Regions from separate parts of the Streptomyces paludis genome, predicted to be linked through region 2. Evidence: riboswitches for the same ligand, from Rfam matches in the RefSeq annotation. Region 2 holds a riboswitch; each other region holds the start of a gene.

Region 1 (2,193 bases), 1.2 Mb from region 2:
AGCCGATTGACGCCTGTTCCGTGACTCTATTGCAATCAACGAGAATTTCCGAAGGGTGCCCGAAATCCATGGATATCTTTTGGCCAACGGGCAGGTCGGACGGCGGAGCGGTTACGGAGCGAGGGGGCGCGCGCGAGGAGCGTGAGCCGGCGGGGGTGGGCCCGGGGCGCGTCAGGGGTACGGCAGGGGGCGCGTCAGACGTTCACGCCGTGCGCGCGGAGGTACGCGACGGGGTCCATGTCGGAGCCGTAATCCGGACCGGTCCGCGCCTCGAAGTGGAGATGCGGTCCGGTGGCGTTGCCACTGGCGCCGGAGAGGCCGAGGCGCTGCCCGGGGGCGAGGCTCTGGCCCACCGAGACCTCGATCGAGGAGAGGTGGCCGTACTGGGTGTACGTGCCGTCGCTCATCCGCAGCACGACGTTGTTGCCGTACGAGCCGCCCCAGCCCGCCTCGACGACGGTCGCGGCGCCGACGGCCACCACCGGGGTGCCGGACGCGGCGCGGAAGTCGACGCCCGAGTGGCTGCCGGAGGACCAGAGGGAGCCGCCGGCCCGGTATCCGGTGGTGATGTACGAGCCCGCGACGGGGAGTTGGAAGGTGTTGAGGAGGGTGCGCTCGGCGGCGCGCGCGGCGCGCTCCCGGGTGGCGCGTATCTCCTTGACGCGGGCCTCGGCCAGCCGCTCGGCCTCCGCCCGCGCGACGGCCTCGGCCTTGATCCTGGCCGCCCGGTCGGCGGCGTAACGCTGGGCGTGGGCCTGGTCGTCGACCACGGCGGCGAGGGCGTCCCCGAGGTCGGCGACCCGGTTGAAGCCGGTCTGCGAGGCGGCCTCGGCACCGGCGCCCGAGGCGAGTGCCGGGGAGGCGGCGAGGGTGCCGATGACACCGGTCGCGGTGAGGGTCGCGACGCCCGCGGCGTTCGCGCCCCGGCGGGTCGGGCGCCTCCGGGCGCGGTGCTTCCCGGCGGTACGGGTGAACGCCATGGGGTGACGGGTCCTTTCCTTCCTTCTCGCCTACCGGGTTAGCTGACGGGTTCGGAGCAGGAAGGTCTCCTACGGGCCCCTCCACACGGCGCGACTGCGCGTGAAGGCGGTCCGATTCACCCCAGGGACTGTGGGTCCCCGGCTCCCTCGGGCTCGCGCCTGACGGGGACTCGGCGATGACTGTCCGATGCCACGGGTGCGGCGCAACGGGCGAACAGCCGGACCGACGCTAAGCCGCTGGGCTTTCCCGCGCCAAACAGACAGGCTGTTTTGTCGCGTTCCCCACAGGGGCAGACGGCATGTTTCCACGGAAAACAGGGACAGAACGGAGAACCCCGGCGACCGATGTCGCCGGGGTTCCCTGCCCTGTACGGACGGCCGGATCAGCCGGTGACCACGGTCACTTCGCCGATACCGAGCGCCTCGACGGGCTCCTTGATCTGCGCCGCGTCCCCGACCAGCACGGTCACGAGCCGGTCCACCGGGAAGGCGTTGACGACCGCGGCCGTCGCCTCGACGGTGCCGGTCTCGGCCAGCCGCGCGTACAGCCGCGCCTGGAAGTCGTCCGGCAGGAACTGCTCGACCTGGTCGGCGAGGGTGCCCGCGACGGAGGCGGCCGTCTCGTACTTCAGCGGGGCGACGCCCACCAGGTTCTGTACGGCGACATCGCGCTCGGCGTCGGTCAGCCCCTCGGCCGCGAGCGTGCGCAGCACCGTCCAGAGGTCGGCCAGCGCCGGGCCGGTGGAGGCGGTGTCCACGGAGCCGCTGATGGCGAGCATCGAGGCGCCGGCCGGGCCGCCCGGGGCGTCGGGCGCCGAGGAGCGCAGCACCTGGCCGTAGGCCCGTACACCGTAGGTGTAGCCCTTCTCCTCGCGCAGCACCCGGTCCAGCCGGGAGGTGAGCGTGCCGCCCAGGCAGTACGTGCCGAGCACCTGCGCGGCCCAGACCGGGTCGTGCCGGTCGGCGCCGATACGGCCGATCAGCAGCTGGGTCTGGACGGCGCCGGGCCGGTCGACGATGACCACGCGGCCCGTGTCGTCCGCGGTCACGGGCGGTACGGGCCGGGGCGCGGCCGTGTTCCCGGTCCAGGCGCCGAGGGTGTCGGCGAGGATCTCGTCCAGGTCGACGCCGGTGAGGTCGCCGACGATGACGGCGGTGGCCGTGGCCGGGCGTACATGCGCCTCGTAGAAGGCGCGGACGCCGGCCGCGTCGA
Region 2 (2,193 bases):
GATGTCACCGGGGAGGAGATCGTCCGTCGCGACCCGGGTGCCGGTCGCGACCTGGTCCCAGGTCGTGCGCGGCAGCTCGACGCCGGCCACCCGCCAGGCGGCCTGGGTCAGGCCCGAGCTGTCGTACGAACTGGGGCCCGAGGCGCCCCACACGTACGGCTTGCCTATCTGGGCGCGGGCGAAGGCGAGAACCTTCGCGGCCTTGGTGGCGTAGCTGACGGCGGGCGCGGCGGCCGTACCCGTACCTGCTGCTGGAGCAGTGGCCGCAGCCGCGTTCGCGCCCGGAACCGGACCGGCGGCGGTGAGCGCCCCCGGGTCCATGTCCATGCCCTGGTCCGCGTCCGTGCCGACGGCCGTGACCCGGCCCGTGACCGCGCCCGGGCCCGCGACGGCGGTGGTGTCCGGCCGGACCAGCAGCTCCTGGCGCTCCCACTCGGCGGCCTCCGCCGCGGCGCGTGCCTCGGCTTCCGCCTGGGCCTGGGCGCGGGCCTGCACCTGGGCCTCGATCTGGGCCTGCGCCTGTGCCTGGGCTTGTGCCTGGGCCTGCGTCTCCGCCAGGCGGCGGGCCTCTTCCTCTTCCTGCTCGCGCTCCTGCTGCCGGCGCTCCAGCGCGGCCAGCCGTGCCTGCTCGCCCGCTGTCGCCTTCGACAGCAGGGCGCGCGCGTCGGCCAGCTTCTTCTGGACGGTCTCCTTGTTGCTCCGCAGGGACGACGGCGGCGCGTCCTGTGCCTCGGCCGGTACGGCGGGCGTGGCGGGCATGACCGGCATCGCGGGCACAGCGAGAGCGGGCACAGCGGGCATGGCCGGTGCGGTCTGCGGCACCGGCGGCTGGGTCGGCCGCGGCGGCGCGCTCTGCTGGGGGCGCTCGGCGGTCCGGTCCGCGGTCCGGTCCACGAACGTCAGGGCGGCGGCCGGGGCGGGGCTGCCCTCCCGGTACTGCGTGGGCGCGTAGGAACTGAGCGTACGGCGGGCCTCGTTCAGCTTGTCCGCGCTCTTGGCGACGTTGTCACGCACCCGGTCGACGGTGCGCTTCTGCTTCGTCGTACCGGGCTTGGGCTTGCTGAACTGCTGGTTGGCGCCCCCGGCTTGGCGGTACAGGTCGTCGACCTTTTTCTGTACCTCTTCCACCGAGGGGTTCGGCTCGGCGGGCGCGGCGTCCGCGCTCTGCGTCGACAGCAGCGTGACCGAGGCGATGGCGGCCGTAGTGACCCCGACGGCGGGGGAGTTGGTGCCTGCGCCGCCACGGTTGCGCGACTTGCGATGCGACGCCAAGGTCGGCATCTCCTTCCGTAGACCGCCTACCGGGTTAGCTGTCGGGTTCGGGCGGAACGGAAGGCTGCCCTACGGGCCTGGCGTACGGCGGACGTACGGCCCGATTCACCCCGGTGGTGCAGAGTGGGTCCCCGGTTCCGGGCCTCCTTGGGGGGAGGCCGAATTCGGCGTGGGCCGCCCGCTCGGCGTGGATCGCCAGGGGGAAACGGACTGCCTGATCGAGCACGCTAGCCAAGTTGTGCTGCTGATGTGAAGGTGGATGGTCGATATGCCCGGAACATTTTCGTGACCATTTGCTGGAGTGAGGTGCGAGGAGCGTCAATCGAGGGTATAGCGTCACGCTCGGTAGCCCACTGACCGCGTGGCGGCGAAGGTGAGGACGGACGGGAGCTGTACGCGGGCCGGATGTGAAGACGGGTGCGGGCTGTACGGGAAGACGGGCGCGGAGTGTCAGTGGGGCCGCCTAGACTCGGAAAGCGATGAGCAGCCTTTTTGATGACAGTTTCCTGGCGGACCTCCAGCCCTCCGGCGACGAACACCCGCCGCCGCCCGAGGAGCGGGACGACCACGCCCCGGAGCAGGTGCCCGACGACCTGTTCGGAGGCGTCTTCGACGCGCCGCCGCCGCGCGACGCGTACCACCGCGGCGGCAGCCCGCGCTCGGTCGTGGACCCGGCCGCCCTGCTGGAGGGGCTGAACGCCGAGCAGCGCGCGGCCGTCGTGCACACGGGCACGCCGCTGCTCATCGTGGCCGGCGCCGGATCCGGCAAGACGCGGGTCCTCACGCACCGGATCGCGCATCTGCTGGGCAGCCGCGGGGTCCACCCCGGCCAGATACTGGCGATCACCTTCACCAACAAGGCCGCGGGCGAGATGAAGGAGCGGGTCGGCGACCTGGTCGGCGCGCGCGCCAACGCCATGT
Region 3 (2,193 bases), 1.5 Mb from region 2:
CCCGGCCGCCGTTCCCGCCGACGGCATCGCCCTGGACGGCACCTGGACCGCCGGGTACGAACACTTCACGGCCGGTCCGGACGCCGCGCTCGCGCTGAACTACCACGCCAGGAACGTCAATGTCGTCCTCGCGGGCAGCGGGCCGGTCGAGGTCCTCGTCGACGGCCGTACGGTCAAGACCCTGCGCGTGGACGGCACCCCGACCCTCTACTCCCTCGTCGACGGGGACACGGCGCAGCGGGCCCGGCTGGAGATCCGGCCCGCCGAGGGCATCGAGGCGTACTCGTTCACCTTCGGGTAGACGCGGACGCGGACGGCCCGAGGGCGGACGGGGTGCTTCCCGTCCGCCCTCGGGCGGCGACTGTTTCTGGGCCGGCCGTCAGTAGGGGCCGTTGACGTTGTCGATCGAGCCGTACCGGGCGGCGGCGTAGTTGCACGCGGCGGTGATGTTGGCGACCGGGTCGTAGCTGTTCAGGGACGTGCCGGGCACGTGGTACGCCTTGAACGTGGGGTCGATGACCTGGAGGAGGCCCTTCGACGGGATGCCGTTCTGGGCGTTGATGTCCCAGAGGTTGATGGCCAGCGGGTTGCCCGAGGACTCCCGCATGATGTTGCGGTGGATGCCGTTGTAGCTGCCCGGGATCCCGTGCGCGGCCATGATGTCCAGGGACTCCCGGATCCAGCCGTCCAGGTTGTTGCTGTACGTCTTGACGGCGGCCGGAGCGGCGGTGACGGTCTTGGCGGCCGTCTTCGTCGCGGTCTTCGTGGCCGTCTTCGGCGCGGTCTTGACCGTGCCCTTGGCCGCCGTGCCGAGCTTCAGGGTGAGGCCGGGGCGGATGTGGGACGGGTTGGCGCCGATGGCCCGGCGGTTGTCCGCGTACAGCTTCTTCCAGCCGCCGCTGACGGAGTGCGCCTTCGCGATCTTGGAAAGCGAGTCACCCAGGACCACGGAGTACGTGGTGGGGACGGACTTCACCGCGGCGTCGGGGGCCTGCGGCACCGAGGCCGCCGGGGCGGTGACGGGCGCGGCCTGGGCGGTGGTGGCGGCGAGCAGCGGCAGGGCCAGTACGGCACCCCCCGCGCTGACGGCGACGGCGCCGCGGGCCAGCGGGTTCGTTCTCGGGCGGCGGTGCTTCGCCTTGTGCTTCGCCCTGGCGACAGCCTTTGCGAACATGACGCGTTCCTCTCCATCGCCTGCGAGGTGAGCTGTCGGGTTCGGGCAGGAGATGCCCGGTCACGCGGCGTACACGAGACTTCACCCCAAGCCGGTCCGCGGTGCGGTCCGGCGGCTTACCTGGGTCCCCCGCTCCTGCCGTACATGAGTGGGTTGGTGGGATTCCGGGCAGCGGCAGGATTCGGCGTTCCACCCGGAGTGACGTGAACTTAAGCGAGAAGAGCGGAACCGAACAAGTCCGGAATCCGATTCCTTCCCCCACCGCGATTGCGGCCCGGAAAGATCGAATTCCCTAATTCCCGCCAGGCGTAAGAAATACGCGGCGCCATGGCCACCACACCCACCCCGCGACCGTGACACACGTCACCCCGGTAGGCCGAGCATAAAGGACAAGATGCCCAATTATTACCCATACAACCCGGGTGACGAGGTCCCCAACCGGCGGATCGGAGCGCCTGACCCCGCATCAAAAACGCACCGGACGCGCAATTCACGGAAGAATTCACCAACACCCCTTCCGGTCGCGTGCGGTTACGGCCGGGCATCGCGCCGGAATACCCGGCGATCGCGTCCCGATGAATCGTCAAGCAACCGGACGCGCACGGCCATCCGGCCTTGCCGGGGAAACGCGAACGGGAGCGGGGCCGACCCGCGGCCCCGCTCCCGTACCTTCGAATACCGCGACTAGACGAGCGCGGGCTCCGGCTCCAGCTCGGGCTCCGACTCGGGCTTCGCCTCCGCCTTGGACGCCGCCTTGGCCTTCGCCGGGGTCACGGCGGCGGCCTCCGGGGAGTCCGCGGTCTCCTCGGCGGCGCCGTCGCCCTCGATGAGGTCGAGGTGTCCGCGGATCGTCTCCAGCGGCAGTCCGAGTTCGTCGGAGGCGTTCTGCTCGCCCCCGAAGACGTCGACCGCCTCCGCCACGGCCTCGGCCAGCTCCACCTTGGCCTTCCGCAGCTTGGCCTCGGCCTTGTCGATCGTGTCGACGACGGCCAGCTGGCGCCGCTGCTTCTCCTGGAGCT
Region 4 (2,193 bases), 4.4 Mb from region 2:
CGGCGGTTCGATCAGCGCCCTGACCGCGATCTACGACACCATGCAGCTCGTCCGCTGCGAAGTGGAGACGACCTGTCTAGGCCAGGCCGCCTCGACCGCCGCCGTTCTGCTGGCCGCCGGGACGCCGGGCAAGCGGATGGCGCTGCCGGGGGCCCGGTTCGTCCTCCAGCAGCCGGCCACCGAGGAGACGGTCATGGGCCAGCCGTCCGATCTGGCGATCCACGCCGAGGAGTTGCTGCGGCAGCGGGAGCTGCTCGCGTCGATGCTCGTCCGGCACACCGGACAGAGCCCGGAGACGATCGCCGCGAGCATCGACCGCGACACGGTCTTCGACGCTCCCGCGGCGAAAGCGTTCGGACTGATCGATCACGTGATCGAGAGCCGGAAGACCTCGGCGCTCCGGAGCCGATGAACGGGCCAACGTATCCCCGGTCGCAACGGATGTGAGGGGGCGTGAGGCGTTCCCGTACGGACGCGTCCGTACGGGAACGCCTCACCCGTTCAGGGGACGAACCCGCTGGACACAGCCGGGGAGTCGAGTTGCGCAGGGCGCCCGGAGGCGTATGACGCGGCCTCATTTCCCCGCAGGTGCCGACCTCATCGGCGCCCCCGGCTCCGATACGAAAAACCCCTTTGCCACCCCTTTGGGTCAGCCGTGAGGAAGTTCACATATCGTCGTTTCAGCTCGGAAATCCGCTCCTCCTTGGGTCAAGATCCCTGGGACGACAAGCCCCCGCCACCCCCGGCGGGGCGATCCGGGCGGACGCCGAGTCCTGCCGCCGTTCCGGATGTCTGAGTCGACAGGAGTGGATCGGCAGGAGTGGAGGACCCAAGCAGTACGGGACGACGCACGTCGTGGTCGTCCCTTGGGGTGAAGCCGTGGGATCTGTCTCGACAGGGCTCCGCGGCCGGGCAACTTCGCCAGCCCGAACCCGACAGGTCATCCTTCACAGGCGGCTGACGAAGGGTTGCGCATGACTGCGCAGACATATGTCCCGTCCTTGCTTTCCCGGACCGGTGCCGTTTCGGTCCTCACGCTCGCCGCGGTCGGCGGCTCGGTGCTCGCACCGGGCGCCGCGCCCGAGGCCCAGGCGGCCACCCACGCCGTCAAGGCGCTGAAGGTCGCCGCGTCGAAGAAGGGCGCACCGTACAAGTACGGAGCCACCGGACCGTCCCGGTTCGACTGCTCCGGGCTGACGGTCTACTCGTTCAAGAAGGCCGGCAAGAAGCTCCCGCGCACCGCGCAGCAGCAGTACAACAAGACGTCGCACATCTCCTCCGCCAAGCGGCGCAAGGGTGATCTCGTGTTCTTCCACTCGGGGAGCAACGTCTACCACGTGGGCATCTACGCGGGTTCCGGCAAGATCTGGCACTCGCCGAAGACCGGAGCGGTGGTACGGCTGGAGAAGATCTGGTCCAAGAGCGTCTGGTACGGACGCGTGGGCTGAGCGGGGCGGTCGAGCGGCGCCGGCCGTTGAGCGGCGCACCCGGTTGAGCGGTGCGAGCGGTTGAGCCGAGGGGCGGGGCCGGCCAGGGCCCGGCCGGTCCCGTCCCTCAGTTCCGGCAGCTCCGGTCGGCCGGTACGGTCCAGGGCAGCGCGATCCAGACGGTCTTGCCCCCCTCCGCCGTCGGGGTGATGGAGAGCCGCCCGCCGCACTCGGCGGTCAGCGAGCGGATGATCACCATGCCCCGGCCGTTGTCCTGCTGCACGGCCGCCGGCAGCCGTTGCGGCCAGCGCGGATGGCTGTCGGTGACCCCGACGCGCAGCCGCTCCTCGCGCTCCAGCCGGACCTCCACGGTGAACGTGGGCGACTGGCCGAAGGTGTGCTGCACGGCGTTGGTCGCCAGTTCCGAGACGATCAGCCGGACCGTGTCGGCGGTCTCCGCTTCGCCGGGCAGCCCCCACCCGGTCAGCAGATCCTCCACATATCTTCGCGCCGTGGGTACCGACGCGGGATCGCTCGGCAGTGTGATGGATGCTTCCTGATGGTCTGCCATGACGATGCCGTCCCTTTCGCACCGGACCGCACTCCGCCACAGAACGGATGACTGCGCGGACGGCCTCGGACTCCGCTTCGCCGCCAGCCTGCCACCGATCGCACCGCGCCACGGCCCGATCCGCAGAGATCTGCATATATCTGTCGCTCAAAGCGGTGAACTCTGCAACGCGAGACCGTATTCGGGCGCGGAAAA

What was found. Region 2 has a riboswitch for cyclic di-AMP ahead of DVK44_RS21445 (C40 family peptidase). Riboswitches for the same ligand answer to the same signal wherever they lie in the genome.
Region 1: it holds a riboswitch for cyclic di-AMP, as region 2 does, so the genes downstream of both, DVK44_RS26850 (M23 family metallopeptidase) here and DVK44_RS21445 (C40 family peptidase) in region 2, are expected to answer to the same signal.
Region 3: it holds a riboswitch for cyclic di-AMP, as region 2 does, so the genes downstream of both, DVK44_RS28040 (transglycosylase SLT domain-containing protein) here and DVK44_RS21445 (C40 family peptidase) in region 2, are expected to answer to the same signal.
Region 4: it holds a riboswitch for cyclic di-AMP, as region 2 does, so the genes downstream of both, DVK44_RS02035 (C40 family peptidase) here and DVK44_RS21445 (C40 family peptidase) in region 2, are expected to answer to the same signal.

What each region holds. Positions count from the first base shown of each region.
Region 1 is NZ_CP031194.1:6,080,949-6,083,141, reverse strand. It holds gene DVK44_RS26850 (M23 family metallopeptidase) at 195-980, opposite strand; cyclic di-AMP (ydaO/yuaA leader) riboswitch at 994-1,166, opposite strand; gene DVK44_RS26845 (M16 family metallopeptidase) at 1,364-2,193, opposite strand, start outside.
Region 2 is NZ_CP031194.1:4,836,385-4,838,577, forward strand. It holds gene DVK44_RS21445 (C40 family peptidase) at 1-1,272, opposite strand, end outside; cyclic di-AMP (ydaO/yuaA leader) riboswitch at 1,280-1,452, opposite strand; gene pcrA (DNA helicase PcrA) at 1,752-2,193, shown strand, end outside.
Region 3 is NZ_CP031194.1:6,327,178-6,329,370, reverse strand. It holds gene DVK44_RS28045 (cytochrome c biogenesis protein DipZ) at 1-301, shown strand, start outside; gene DVK44_RS28040 (transglycosylase SLT domain-containing protein) at 380-1,174, opposite strand; cyclic di-AMP (ydaO/yuaA leader) riboswitch at 1,179-1,339, opposite strand; gene DVK44_RS37385 (hypothetical protein) at 1,859-2,193, opposite strand, start outside.
Region 4 is NZ_CP031194.1:480,486-482,678, forward strand. It holds gene DVK44_RS02030 (ATP-dependent Clp protease proteolytic subunit) at 1-412, shown strand, start outside; cyclic di-AMP (ydaO/yuaA leader) riboswitch at 780-971, shown strand; gene DVK44_RS02035 (C40 family peptidase) at 975-1,448, shown strand; gene DVK44_RS02040 (ATP-binding protein) at 1,555-1,998, opposite strand.